DNA from 4 places in the Providencia sp. PROV208 genome. Region 3 is predicted to be linked to each of the others. Evidence: predicted binding sites of a transcription regulator. Region 3 holds the regulator's gene; each other region holds the start of a gene.
What was found. The regulator PurR, encoded in region 3, represses purine synthesis genes. The targets are predictions, from matches to a motif close to CANGCAAACGTTTGCNTG.
Positions count from the first base shown of each region.

Region 1: a site for PurR is predicted at 2,241-2,258, ahead of gltS (sodium/glutamate symporter). Genes of this name have one in related genera too.
Region 2: a site for PurR is predicted at 2,430-2,447, ahead of PR766_RS14350 (NCS2 family permease). Genes of this name have one in related genera too.
Region 4: a site for PurR is predicted at 1,798-1,815, ahead of purL (phosphoribosylformylglycinamidine synthase). Genes of this name have one in related genera too.

Region 1 is NZ_JAMPNS010000012.1:82,986-86,346, forward strand. Features, by position in the region: gene recG (ATP-dependent DNA helicase RecG) at 1-721, shown strand, start outside; gene gltS (sodium/glutamate symporter) at 859-2,073, opposite strand; gene PR766_RS10615 (uracil-xanthine permease family protein) at 2,307-3,361, shown strand, end outside.
Region 2 is NZ_JAMPNS010000017.1:162,572-165,932, reverse strand. Features, by position in the region: gene PR766_RS14355 (Na+/H+ antiporter) at 1-607, opposite strand, end outside; gene PR766_RS14350 (NCS2 family permease) at 900-2,246, opposite strand; gene PR766_RS14345 (ArnT family glycosyltransferase) at 2,810-3,361, shown strand, end outside.
Region 3 is NZ_JAMPNS010000007.1:36,059-39,419, reverse strand. Features, by position in the region: gene punC (purine nucleoside transporter PunC) at 1-596, opposite strand, end outside; gene punR (DNA-binding transcriptional activator PunR) at 719-1,624, shown strand; gene purR (HTH-type transcriptional repressor PurR) at 1,640-2,665, opposite strand; gene cydH (cytochrome bd-I oxidase subunit CydH) at 2,933-3,016, shown strand; gene sodB (superoxide dismutase [Fe]) at 3,105-3,361, opposite strand, start outside.
Region 4 is NZ_JAMPNS010000001.1:36,102-39,462, reverse strand. Features, by position in the region: gene purL (phosphoribosylformylglycinamidine synthase) at 1-1,714, opposite strand, end outside; gene mltF (membrane-bound lytic murein transglycosylase MltF) at 1,983-3,361, shown strand, end outside.

The sequences.
Region 1 (3,361 bases), on a different contig from region 3:
AAGAACACCAGTCACCACCGTCGCAATTCCTGATTCGCGACGTAGCGACATTGTCGAACGTGTTCGCCAAGCTTGTTTAGAGGAAGGACGACAAGCTTACTGGGTATGTACATTAATTGATGATTCTGAGGTACTTGAAGCCCAAGCAGCTCAAGCCACAAGTGAAGAACTCGCACTTGCATTACCTGAACTCAAAGTAGGTCTGGTACACGGTAGAATGAAGCCTACCGAAAAGCAGAGCATCATGGCGGCTTTTAAAAATAACGAAATTCAGTTGTTAGTTGCTACCACCGTAATCGAAGTCGGTGTCGATGTTCCTAATGCAAGTTTAATGATTATTGATAACCCAGAACGACTTGGGCTAGCGCAGTTGCACCAGTTACGAGGGCGGGTTGGTCGTGGTTCCGTTGCATCGCACTGTGTACTGCTTTATAAAACGCCACTCACCCATACTGCTAAGCAGCGCTTGCAGGTTTTACGTGACAGCAACGATGGCTTTGTGATTGCTCAAAAAGATTTGGAGATCCGCGGACCAGGAGAGCTATTAGGCACAAGACAGACGGGAAATGCTGACTTTAAAGTCGCTGATTTATTGCGCGATCAGTATATGTTGCCGGAAGTGCAACGTCTCGCACGCCACATACAACAAAACTACCCTGAACATGCTCAGAAGATTATTGAGCGCTGGCTTCCCGAACGCGAGCAATACAGTCACGCTTAAGCTCTTTTTATCTCACCGACTTTTTTCGCCCACCTAAAATGAAAATTGCCGTGAACACATCCATGTCCACGGCAATACCTGCTTTATTTATACATTTAGTTATATATGTTTGTATTTACTTAAATACTTATTGCGTGTTAACCGCCAATTGTTGGAAAAACGGGTAACCACAAGTAGAACTTGATGACTAACGCATTCACAATATCGATAAAGAATGCACCAACCATTGGTACGACTAAGAATGCTAAGTGAGATGGACCAAATTTATCCGTCACGGCTTGCATGTTAGCGATAGCCGTTGGTGTTGCCCCTAAACCGAAGCCACAATGACCTGCAGCCAAAATCGCAGCATCATAGTTTTTGCCCATGACTCGGAAGGTAACAAAAATCGCATAACACGCCATTACACAAGCTTGAACGCCGAGAATAACTAACATTGGGATCGCCAAAGATGCCAGTTCCCACAGTTTTAAACTCATGAGAGCCATCGCTAAGAATAAGGATAGGCTAACGTTACCCATGACAGACACTGCGCGGTCAAATACTCGATAAAAACCAAGTAAAGACAAACTGTTACTTAAAATAACCCCGACAAACAAGACACATACAAATTTCGGCAGTGCAAATGCCGTACCTGCTAGTAACCCTGCAATCCAACTTCCTGCCAATAAACAGATAGCAATCAACGCAATAGTTTCAATCAGCACCATTGAGTTAATCATACGGTTGGATTGTGGTTTTTCAAATGCGGTAGGAACATCTTTGTCCTCATCCGCAGTACCCGGTGTTGGGATATTACGAATTAAGAAACGTGCAACAGGACCACCAATGAGTCCACCAAGTACTAAACCAAAAGTTGCACAGGCCATCGCAACTTCAGTTGCACTCTTGAAGCCGTAATCTTCCGTAAAGATTTTACCCCATGCAGCACCAGTACCATGACCACCCGATAAAGTGATTGAACCAGCTAATAGTCCCATCAGAGGGTCTAGACCTAATAATTTCGCGAGTGCGATACCGACTGTATTTTGAACCAGTAATAAACCGACGACGACAAAAATGAAGATTAACAATGCCTTACCACCAGCTTTTAAGCTAGCTAAGTTGGCATTCAAACCAATGGTTGCAAAGAATGCAAGCATCATCGGTTCTTGCAGTGATAAGTCGAAAGAAAGGCTCCAGTCAAAAACTTGCTTAACCACTAACAGGCTAAAAGCAACTAATAATCCCCCAGCTACGGGTTCAGGGATGGTGTACTTTTCAAGAAATGAAACCGATTTTACCAGTTTACGTCCGAGTAATAGCACTAGCGTGGCTGCGACCAGTGTGCCGTAGACATCGAGATGATACATTTACGTACCTCGTCTGTTGTTAATATTATTTAAAACTAATTAGACGTTATTTTTTTCCTTAAAACGCCAAAAGCAGGTGCAGGGATTAGAAAAAAAAATCGCGATAAATACAAGTTAAAACATATAAAAATGTGACGCTCTTAATTTAAAACCCAACTTAATTTTTTTGCGCAAACGATTGCTTTTTGTATTATTCTCTTTAAAATGCGCTTTTTGCTAGTGGAACTGGAACAATGAACGCAACGGCATCTGAAGAACAAAATGTTGAAAAAACAGTACAAAATCAAAGTGAACTGATCTACCGCCTTGAAGATAGACCTCCGCTTCCTCAGGCTCTATTTGCTGCAGGGCAACATCTATTAGCGATGTTTGTCGCCGTTATCACCCCTGCAATGTTGATTTGCCAAGCACTTGGGCTACCCGCTCACGATACCCAGCGCATTATTAGCATGTCATTGTTTGCTTCAGGAATTGCTTCATTAATTCAAATCCGTGCTTGGGGTCCTATCGGCTCTGGGTTACTGTCAATTCAAGGCACCAGTTTCAACTTTGTTGCACCATTGATTATGGGTGGTGTTGCACTTAAGCAAGGCGGAGCCGATATTCCGTCAATGATGGCAGCATTATTCGGCACTTTAATGGTCGCAGCGCTGACTGAAGTCATCTTATCTCGCTTTTTACACTTGGCTCGCCGAGTTATCACGCCGCTAGTTTCAGGTGTTGTCGTGATGATCATTGGTTTATCGTTAATTCAAGTCGGTTTAACCTCTATCGGTGGTGGTTACGGCGCGCTGAGTAATAATACTTTCGGCTCCCCTGATAACCTGATTCTAGCCGGTATTGTTTTAGCCGTGATTATTTTGCTAACTCGTCAGAAAAATCCGTACCTACGTGTTGCTTCTTTAGTGATTGCGATGGCGGTAGGCTATCTTGCTGCATGGTGGATGGATATGCTGCCAACAGCACAAGCCAGTGATGCCAAGCAATCCCTGATAACGATTCCTGAACCTTTCTATTATGGTCTCTCTTTTGATTGGAACTTGCTGATCCCATTGATCTTGATTTTTATGGTGACTTCTTTAGAAACCATTGGTGATATCACGGCGACCTCTGATGTCTCAGAACAACCAGTGCGTGGTCCGCTGTATATGAAACGCATTAAAGGTGGAGTTTTGGCAAATGGTCTAAACTCCATGGTTTCTGCGGTATTCAATACCTTTCCTAACTCCTGCTTTGGGCAAAATAATGGTGTGATCCAATTAACTGGGGTGGCTAGCCGTTATGTTGG
Region 2 (3,361 bases), on a different contig from region 3:
ATAGCCAAGTGACGGCAACACCGGCTAACAAGCCGCCCACTGCCACTTTAATAAATTCAATGGTAACCTCAGAGACACTGAAGACCATGGTTCCCATCGCAATGGCGACGGCAAATTTTAACGCGACCAGACCTGAAGCATCATTCATCAATGCTTCACCCTCTAGAACGCTCATCATACGCTTAGGAATGCGCCCTTTACCCACAATAGAGGACAACGCCACCGCATCCGTTGGGGATAATACCGCCGCCAGAGCAAAGGCCGCAATAAGTGGAATACCGGGCATTAGCCAGTAAATCAGATACCCAATCCCGACGACTGTCACCAAGACGAGCACCAACACCAGAATAAAAATTTCTCTTCCATTCTGGAAAAATTCACGGGTTGGCGTTTTCCAGCCATCGACGAATAACAGAGGGGGGATCAACAGAACCATAAATAGTTCAGGATCAAAAGAGACATGCAATCCAAATTGAGGCCACGCCAACAATGCACCGATAGCTATCTGAATAAGAGGAAGGGGAATACGGATGGGGATGACTTTCGTCACCACTCCAGAAACTGAAACAGCCAAAATCAAAATAAGAATAGTAAAGAAAATTTCCATGTTGCCCTTACTTATTGACTAATGCATACCCTAAATATCGCAGCTTAAAGTATAACGGGATAACCCAAAATTTGCCTGCCGCCGCATAGTAAGAGATAGCACCGTCCAGACCATGAGATTTTCAGTCAAGGCAGTCACTCATTGAAAATAGGCATTTTCACTTCATTTTCCGCCTTACCACTATTCTATCCTTAACAGGCTATCTGACGGGAAAATAATTTTAACTTTAGAATTAATCGCAACAATCCGTTAAAGGGCGACAATGGATGCCGCCCTATCATGAGAATTACCTTTAGATAGCTAGGTCGGCAGCATAAAACGCTACCAGTAGAACCGCGATAACGACGCTACCTAGGTTTAGCTTACGCCACTCACCCGCACAGATACGCCCAATAACCAGTGATGCAAAACCTAACATAATACCGGTAACGATATTACAGGTTAATACGATGAACACCGCACACAGTAGACCTGACATCGAATCCACAAAATCATCGAAATCCAATTTCGAGACATTGCTCAGCATCAACAGACCCACATACATTAGCGCTGGCGCTGTTGCATACGCAGGAACCAGATAAGATAACGGTGATAAGAACAAGATAAATAAGAATAAAATACCGACAACCACCGCGGTTAAGCCTGTACGACCACCCGCAGCAGTTCCTGCTGCTGATTCAATATACACGGCAGCTGGGGATGCACCGATTGCCCCTGCAAAAATACTGCTCACTGAGTCAGCGGTTAATGCCTTTCCACCATCGATAATTTGGCCGTCTTTATCCAGCAAGTTAGCTTGTCCTGCCACAGCACGAATCGTACCTGTCGCATCGAAAACCGCTGTCATGACTAACGCCAGAACACTTGGTAGAACCGCAGCTTGCAGAGCCCCCATGATGTCCATGTTAAACATTAGAGCCAAACCATCTTCCCCCAATGAAGGCAGCTTAAAGAAACCTTGATACTTCACCGCAGGATCGAAAATTAACCCAATAATTGAGATAGCGATAATCACCAGTAATACCCCACCCGGCACACGGCGTTTTTCTAACCCAAAAATTACCGCTAATCCAATCAGGGACATTAAAACTGGGAATGACGTAAATTCACCCAATGCCACAGGTAAGCCAGCATTTGGGTTTTTCACTACTAAGCCAACACCGGTAGCGGCAATAAGTAATAAAAATAGACCAATACCAATACCGGTCCCGTGCGCCACACCCATTGGCATATTACGTAAAATCCAACTGCGGATCCCAGTGATCGAGATAATGGTGAATAAACACCCCATTAGGAACACGGCCCCGAGTGCAACTGGGATACTGATATGTTGCCCTAATACTAAGCTAAATGCCGTAAATGCGGTGAGTGAGATGGCGCAGCCAATTGCCATCGGTAGATTCGCCCACAGCCCCATTAATAATGAACCGAAGCCAGCCACTAAACAGGTTGCAATAAACACAGCAGTAGGAGGAAACCCCGCCTGCCCTAGCATACCTGGCACCACGATGACAGAATAAACCATCGCTAAGAATGTGGTTAATCCCGCAATGATTTCGCGGCGTACTGATGAGCCACGCGCTGTGATCTTAAAATATGAATCCAATTTGCAATTGGATGAAGCCTGTTGGCCTGCCATGGTATACCTCTGCTATTAATTTTAGAAAATTCTATGTCACTATTTTTACTAAGCAATTTTTTAATTTTGCCCAAATGCTTAGCGAACATTGTCTCAGCTTTAAATCCACGTAAACGATTACTTTTTTGAAAACACTCACTGAACCGAGATATCTATCAAGGCAAAATTATTCTCTAGGAACAGTACGCAATCGTTTGGCTTTTAGAGCAAAGTGAGGCAAATTGTGAAGAGCGTAATTATCGTTCGAAAGGGGGGAATTGATCAAGTGTTTTATGCCTGCCTATTTTTCAACCTGACAAATGCAAAAAATATCAAAAATGAGCTGTATCTTTGCGATTATCCAGAATAGTTAAGTTTATTCACCTTTATATACCTTTCGTTTAAAGACAAATTTAAAAGTATTGATAAACTATTTAATAATAATTTTTTATTATTTATAAAAATCATCTTTTTATAAAAGCATTTATTTCCAACACTGATTAAATAATTAATTTACTCAGTGATTGTTTTTATAAAAATATTTTCAATATAACATTTAAATATTCTCTATAAATACCATGTCAATGACTGCACCATCCATTACAACACCAAAGAAAAGCGCCTTAATGCTTTTTTTTCTGTTTTTACTTATTTATCTTCTTCCTGGAATTTATGGCCATAGCCCATGGAAACAGGACGAAAACTACAGTTTTGGTATCATCCAAACCATGTATGAAACCGGAAATTGGCTTGTTCCGACCAATGCTGGTGAACCATTCATGGAAAAACCACCATTATATTATTGGACCGCTACCGTTTTTTCTCATCTGCTTTCAGGTGTTATGCCACTGTATGATGCAGCACGCAGTGCCAGCCTATTTTTTTCTATTATTAACTTTTCCTTTTTTGTTTTATTAGCACGTCGTTTTTTTAAATCTGAACATTTTGCAGATGCCCGTATTTGGACAGCATTTGCATTGTATGTTTGTGCTCCGGGGGTATTACGTCATACCCATGAAATGTTTACTGATGTTTCGTTAATGACGGGAGCGACAATTGGTTTATATGGCTTATTAGGGCTGATTCAACAGCAAAAAATTACCGCATCTGCCTGCTGGCTTGCCCTTGGGACAATC
Region 3 (3,361 bases):
GCTTTTTCTTCATCAACAGTGATTTTTGGGGCAACTTTCTTTAAACATAATGTGGGTAACAGCAATAAAACGCCAACCAACATCAGTACAATAAAAATAAATTCCCAGTTTCTGTGTTCAAGTACCCATGCGCCTAACAATGGTGCTAAGGCAGGAGAGAGTGCAACCAGCGGCATAATAGAGGCAAACACTTTTTGGGTATCGGCTTCGTTATAGCGGTCGATAACAAGTGCTTGCCATAAAACAGCAGCAGCACAGACGCCAACGGCTTGTAAGAATCGTAATATTAATAACTGAGTTGCATCTGTAACCCAAATCATCCCTAAGCAACTCACAATAAATAAGGCAAGCCCGACAATAAGGATAGGTTTACGACCTAATTTATCGGAAAGAGGGCCCCACAAAAGCTGAGCAAAAGCGAAGCCAGCTAAAAAGATACTTAATGATGCGCTGATCGCACCTTCAGTGGTGTTTAATGCGGTTTGCATTGAACCAAAGGCAGGCAGATACATATCGATGGCTAAAAACCCCAGCATGCTTAAGCCGGCAAGGTAAATCAAAAATCCAGAGGAGTTTTTTGTCGCAGTATTTGTCATAGTTTTTACTTAATCTATATTTGAAATAATGTTAACGGTTATCTTATTGTATAGGCTATTTTTTTACGTTGTGAAACGGTAATATTTGGACTCTGCTATCAAATTATTTGAAGGGAAAGAAAATGTGGTCAGCTCATGCACTTGAAGTCATAGACGCAGTGGCTCGAACGGGAAGTTTTAGTGGTGCCGCAGATGAGCTGCATCGAGTCCCTTCAGCGATCAGCTATACAGTGAAACAAATCGAGGAATGGTTGGCAGTACCACTATTTGAGCGGCGTCACCGCGATGTAGTGTTGACTGAAGCGGGCGTTATCTTTATTAAAGAGAGCCGAAGTGTTATCAAAAAAATGATTGATACCCGCCATCAGTGTCAGCAAGTCGCAAATGGGTGGCGTGGGCAGTTCAGTATTGCGGTTGATTGTATTGTGAAACCACAGCGTACTGAGCAGTTGATTTTAGACTTTTATCGCCATTTTCCTGATATTGAGCTCTATATACACCCTGAAGTTTTTAATGGTGTCTGGGATGCTTTAGCGGATGGCAGAGTGGATGTGGCAATTGGTGCAACTCGTGCCTCACCCATTGGTGAGCGTTATAGTTTTCGTGATATGGGGTTTATGTCATGGCGCTGTGTGGCAAGCCCTGAACACCCATTAGCAAAAATCCAAGGTAAACTGACGGATGACCAAATGCGAGAGTATCCGAGTTTATGTCTTGAAGATACCTCTCGAAGCTTACCTAAGCGAGACACGTGGGCATTGGATAACCAGCGCCGCTTAGTTGTGCCTTATTGGGAAAGTGGTTTGGCATGTTTAGCGAATGGTCTCTGCGTTGGAATGGTGCCAGAACATCGAGCCGCACCCTTGTGTGCAGAAGGGAAATTAGTTGAATTGGAGCTAGCGCAGCCTTTCCCTGAAAGTCCATGTTGCTTAACATGGGTTGAAAACAATACATCTCCGGCGTTGAGTTGGCTTCTGGACTATCTTGGTGATAGTGAAACGCTCAACGCGGAGTGGTTTGCTAGCTAAATAATAACGACATGATTAACGGCGATAGTCGATAAATGGACCATCTGCCACGGAACGGCGTTCAACTAAACGTGGATGAACTTCAATCGTTTGTGCATCTTCACGTTTATTCACGATACGATCAAGCAACATCGCAAATGCCATTTGACCTAAACGCTCTTTTGGCTGGTGAATGGTAGTCAAAGCTGGGGTGAAGTAACGAGCGTTACGCACGTTATCATAACCAATAATGGAAATATCTTGAGGAACTCGCAGTCCCATCTCATCAGCAGCACAAATTGCCCCCATCGCCATAATATCACCACCACAAAAGACAGCTGTAGGGCGGTGCTTGTTACTGAGGATTTGCATCATCGCTTTATAACCGGATTCTGGCTCGAAATCTCCCTGAACAATCCACTCATCTTTCAGGGTGACTTTGGCTTCTTCCATGGCTTTTTTAAAACCAGTTAAACGTCCAATCCCCGTATTTCTTTCGAGAGACCCCGGGATCACGCCAATTTCCCGATGACCGCGATCAATAAGGTAACGACCGGCTAAATAACCACCGTGGAAAGAGTTATCAATAATACTATCAGTAAAGTCGCCACGAGAAGTTCCCCAATCCATTACCACCATTGGAATATTGCGGTAATCTTCCAACATGCCAATTAGGGTATCGGGGTATTCTGAGCACATGACAAGTAGACCATCGACTCGTTTTTGCGCCAGCATTTGCAGGTAGGCTTTTTGCTTACCTAAGTTATTGTGAGAATTACATAAAATTAAAGTGTAGCCTTTCTCATAGCAACTATTTTCAACAGATTCGATGACTTCTGCAAAATAGGGCGCCTCACTTGATGTCGCCAGTAGACCAATTGATTTGGTGTGATTGACTTTTAAACTACGAGCAACCGCACTTGGAGAATAATTGAGCTCTTTGATGGCGGCCCAAACGGCCGTTTTTGTATCATCAGCGACAAAACGCGTCTTGTTGATAACATGGGAGACGGTTGTGGTGGAGACGCCTGCACGCTTCGCCACATCTTTAATTGTTGCCATGAGAAGAAAAAACTCCTAACCAAAACTTGGTCTCTAAAATAATTCTAGTTAAATAATTACCTGCATATTGATGCATAGTCTCTTTGCTGGCAATAATTTAGCGATTTGTTATCGATTTTGTCTGATCTAGCGCAAAAACGAAAGAAATAATTGATGTTATAACATGTGATATAGACACTGGTTTTACGTTTTTGTGCATGTATACTGAAATAACCTTTTTATTTTATGGTTATTTGATAATTCAATTTCTCGATATGAGAGGGTCTCATGGATACAGATTTAAAATATGGATTACTAGCGGCATTTGGCTCTTTAGCTGTAATTATTTTGTTTGTTGTGCACATTTTCTGATTTCATTTCCATCCTTACTATTTAGGATGAGAAATAATTAAGGGCGAGTATTGTACTCGCCCTTAGTCATTTTAGATCTGAACTAAAATTAAGCCAGATTTTCTTCAACAAATTTCCAGTTAACCAGCGCCCAGAAATTTTCTAAGTATTTTGGACGCGCGTTACGGTAATCGATGTAGTAAGCGTGTTCCCAGATATCAACAGTCAGAACGGGCTTGTCGTCACCAGAGATTGGTGTTGCTGCGTTAGAGGTGTTGACGATAGCGAGGCTACCATCTGCTTTTTTCACTAACCAAGTCCAACCTGCACCGAAGTTTTTAACTGCGGCATCAGTGAATTGCTCTT
Region 4 (3,361 bases), on a different contig from region 3:
GCGCACGTTCACGCTCACAAATCTCAGTGAATAAGGAGAGTTGCTCTGGCGCAACAGCCATCACATAGCGCTCTTGAGATTCATTACACCATACTTCTAGTGGGCTCATACCCGGCTCATCATTCAGAATTTTGCGCAGTTCATAGCGACCACCACGACCACCATCGCTCACCAACTCGGGCATTGCGTTCGATAAACCGCCCGCGCCGACGTCATGGATAAACAGAATTGGGTTTTTATCACCTAACTGCCAGCATTTATCGATAACTTCTTGGCAGCGACGCTCCATTTCTGCGTTATCACGTTGGACGGAAGCAAAATCAAGATCCGCGGCAGATTGACCCGAGGTCATGGATGACGCAGCTCCCCCACCTAAGCCGATATTCATGGATGGACCACCCAGAACAATCAGTTTAGCGCCAACGGTAATTTCACCTTTTTGGACGTGATCTGCACGAATATTCCCGATACCACCCGCCAACATAATCGGCTTATGATAGCCACGCAACTCTTCGCCATTGTGACTGTTGACCTTTTCTTCATAAGTACGGAAGTAACCTAATAAAGCAGGACGACCAAACTCATTGTTAAATGCCGCACCACCTAAAGGGCCTTCAGTCATAATATCTAGCGCTGTAACGATACGCTCTGGCTTACCAAAATCTTCTTCCCACGGTTGTTCAAAGCCAGGAATACGTAAATTTGAAACTGAGAAGCCGACTAAGCCTGCTTTAGGTTTTGCACCGCGCCCTGTTGCACCTTCATCACGAATTTCACCACCCGAGCCTGTTGCCGCACCGGGCCAAGGAGAAATGGCTGTTGGGTGGTTATGGGTTTCGACTTTCATCAGAATGTGTGCATCTTCCTGATGGTAGCGATAAGTGCGCCCATCAGGCTCTGGGAAGAAGCGTCCTACTGAAGAACCTTCCATCACCGCCGCATTATCTTTATATGCGGATAAGACATGGTCAGGGGTTTTTTCGAAGGTATTTTTAATCATTTTAAACAGGGATTTCGGTTGTGTTTCCCCATCAATGATCCAATCTGCGTTGAAAATTTTATGGCGGCAGTGTTCGGAATTTGCTTGCGCAAACATATACAACTCAACATCCGTAGGATTGCGTTTTAATCCTGTGAATGCCTCTAATAAATAATCGATTTCATCGTCAGCTAATGCTAAGCCCATTTCTTTGTTTGCGGTGTCTAACGCTAAACGACCGCCTTCGATGATATCAATCACTTTCATCGGTGCAGGCTGATGTTGCACAAATAACGCTTCAGCCTGTTCAAAGGAGGCAAAAACCGTTTCCATCATGCGGTCATGCAATAGGCTGATGACGAGATCCCACTGCTCATGAGTCAGTGGATCGGCTTGAATATAGTAAGCAACGCCGCGTTCAATACGTTTAACTTGTGTTAAACCGCAGTTATGGGCAATGTCTGTGGCTTTAGAAGACCAAGGAGAGATAGTTCCTGGGCGTGGAGTGACTAAAATTAATTTTCCAAATGGCTCATGCTCAGCTAGAGAAGGACCATATTTTAATAAACTACTCAGCTTACCTTGCTCACTGCCACTTAATGGGGCTGATAGCTCAGCAAAATGCATATATTCAGCATAGATATCCGTTACTGGGAGCTGTTTTTCAGCAAACAGCGCCAAAAGGCGGGTAATACGAAATGCTGATAGTGCCGGTGAGCCACGCAAAATTTCCATAGTCTTCAATTCTCTCTTTTAAACGCCAGCCCTGATCACGAAAGCAGGGAAACCGGCGCCCATTATAGAGCAATGTTCATCAATACGAAACCGTTTGCGTGATTAAAAATAGAGCGATTAGTTAAATATTAATATGTGCTAAATACGATAATATTAGTTGCACCGATCGTCATAGTTAGAGCAAAATACGAAACCACTGGATTTATAACCATGATTAAACAGTCCCTACATAGAACACAGCACCCGTGCTTACACGAGAAATAATTATTTGAATAACCTAAAAGTTAACTATTTTATTATCGTGGTCATCACCTTACTTGCCACCATGATCATTGGCTTTAATGTCCGATGGTCAAATACGCCAACACCCCAAATCGACAAAATTATTGCGCGGGGAGAATTACGTATTAGTGCAGTAAGTTCACCACTTATCTATATTGATGAGCAACGTCAGCTCCGAGGTTTCGACTACGAGCTTGCTCAAGGCTTTGCTACATACCTAGGTGTTAAACTAAAAATCATTATCCGCCCCACAATTGAGCAAATTTTTGACGACCTCGACAATAGAGATGCTGATATCGCTGTCGCAGGACTTCTGTATAACAAAGATCGCTTAGACACCATGAAAACAGGTCCAAATTATTTAAGCGTGACTCAGCAATTGGTTTACCGTAAAGGGAAAAACCGCCCAAAAACGTTTAATGACCTGAAAGGTAAATTGGTGGTTATCGCCGGAAGTACTCACGCCAGCACTTTAAAAGCACTTTCAGCGCAATACCCTAACCTAAAATGGGAAGAAAGCACCGACTATACGCCAAGCCAATTACTCGAAATGGTTGCAGAAGGTGAAATCGATTATACCCTTGAAGATTCTATTGCGGTCTCTTTGCAACAACGTATTCACCCCAAAGTGGCTGTCGCATTTGACTTGCGTGATGAGCATGCCATTACATGGTATATGAGCCGTCAGTATGACGATAGCTTAGATGCAGCCCTGCTCGATTTCTTTAATATTAGTAATCAAAATGACCTACTCGCTCGCTTAACGGAAAAACATTTTAGCCATGTAGAATCCTTTGATTATTTTGACACTATTACATTTATTAGTGCCATTAATAATAAATTACCTGACTATCAGCATTTATTTGAAAAGTACGCTGAGACGGTCGACACCATCGATTGGAAGCTACTTGCAGCTATCGCTTGGCAAGAGTCCCATTGGGATCCTCTCGCAACCTCCCCGACCGGTGTTCGCGGAATAATGATGCTGACCAAACCCACTGCCACAACGATGGGAATTGAAGATAGGTTAGATCCTGAGGGTAGCATCAAAGGCGGCGCAGCGTATTTGGCCTATATTATGAATCGATTACCAGACTCGATTGCAGATGATGATCGTATTTGGTTTACGCTTGCTGCCTATAACATGGGCTATGGGCATATGCTGGACGTGCGAAAACTCACACAAAAACTGGGTGGTAACCCTGATCGTTGGTTGGATTTTAAAGCTAATTTACCCCTGTTAACGCAACCCAAATACTATTCTCAACTGACTTACGGCTATGCACGCGGGCACGAAGCTTACCGCTATGTAGAAAACATTCGTCGTTATCATCAAAGTTTAGTGGGTTATTTACAGAGTCAGGA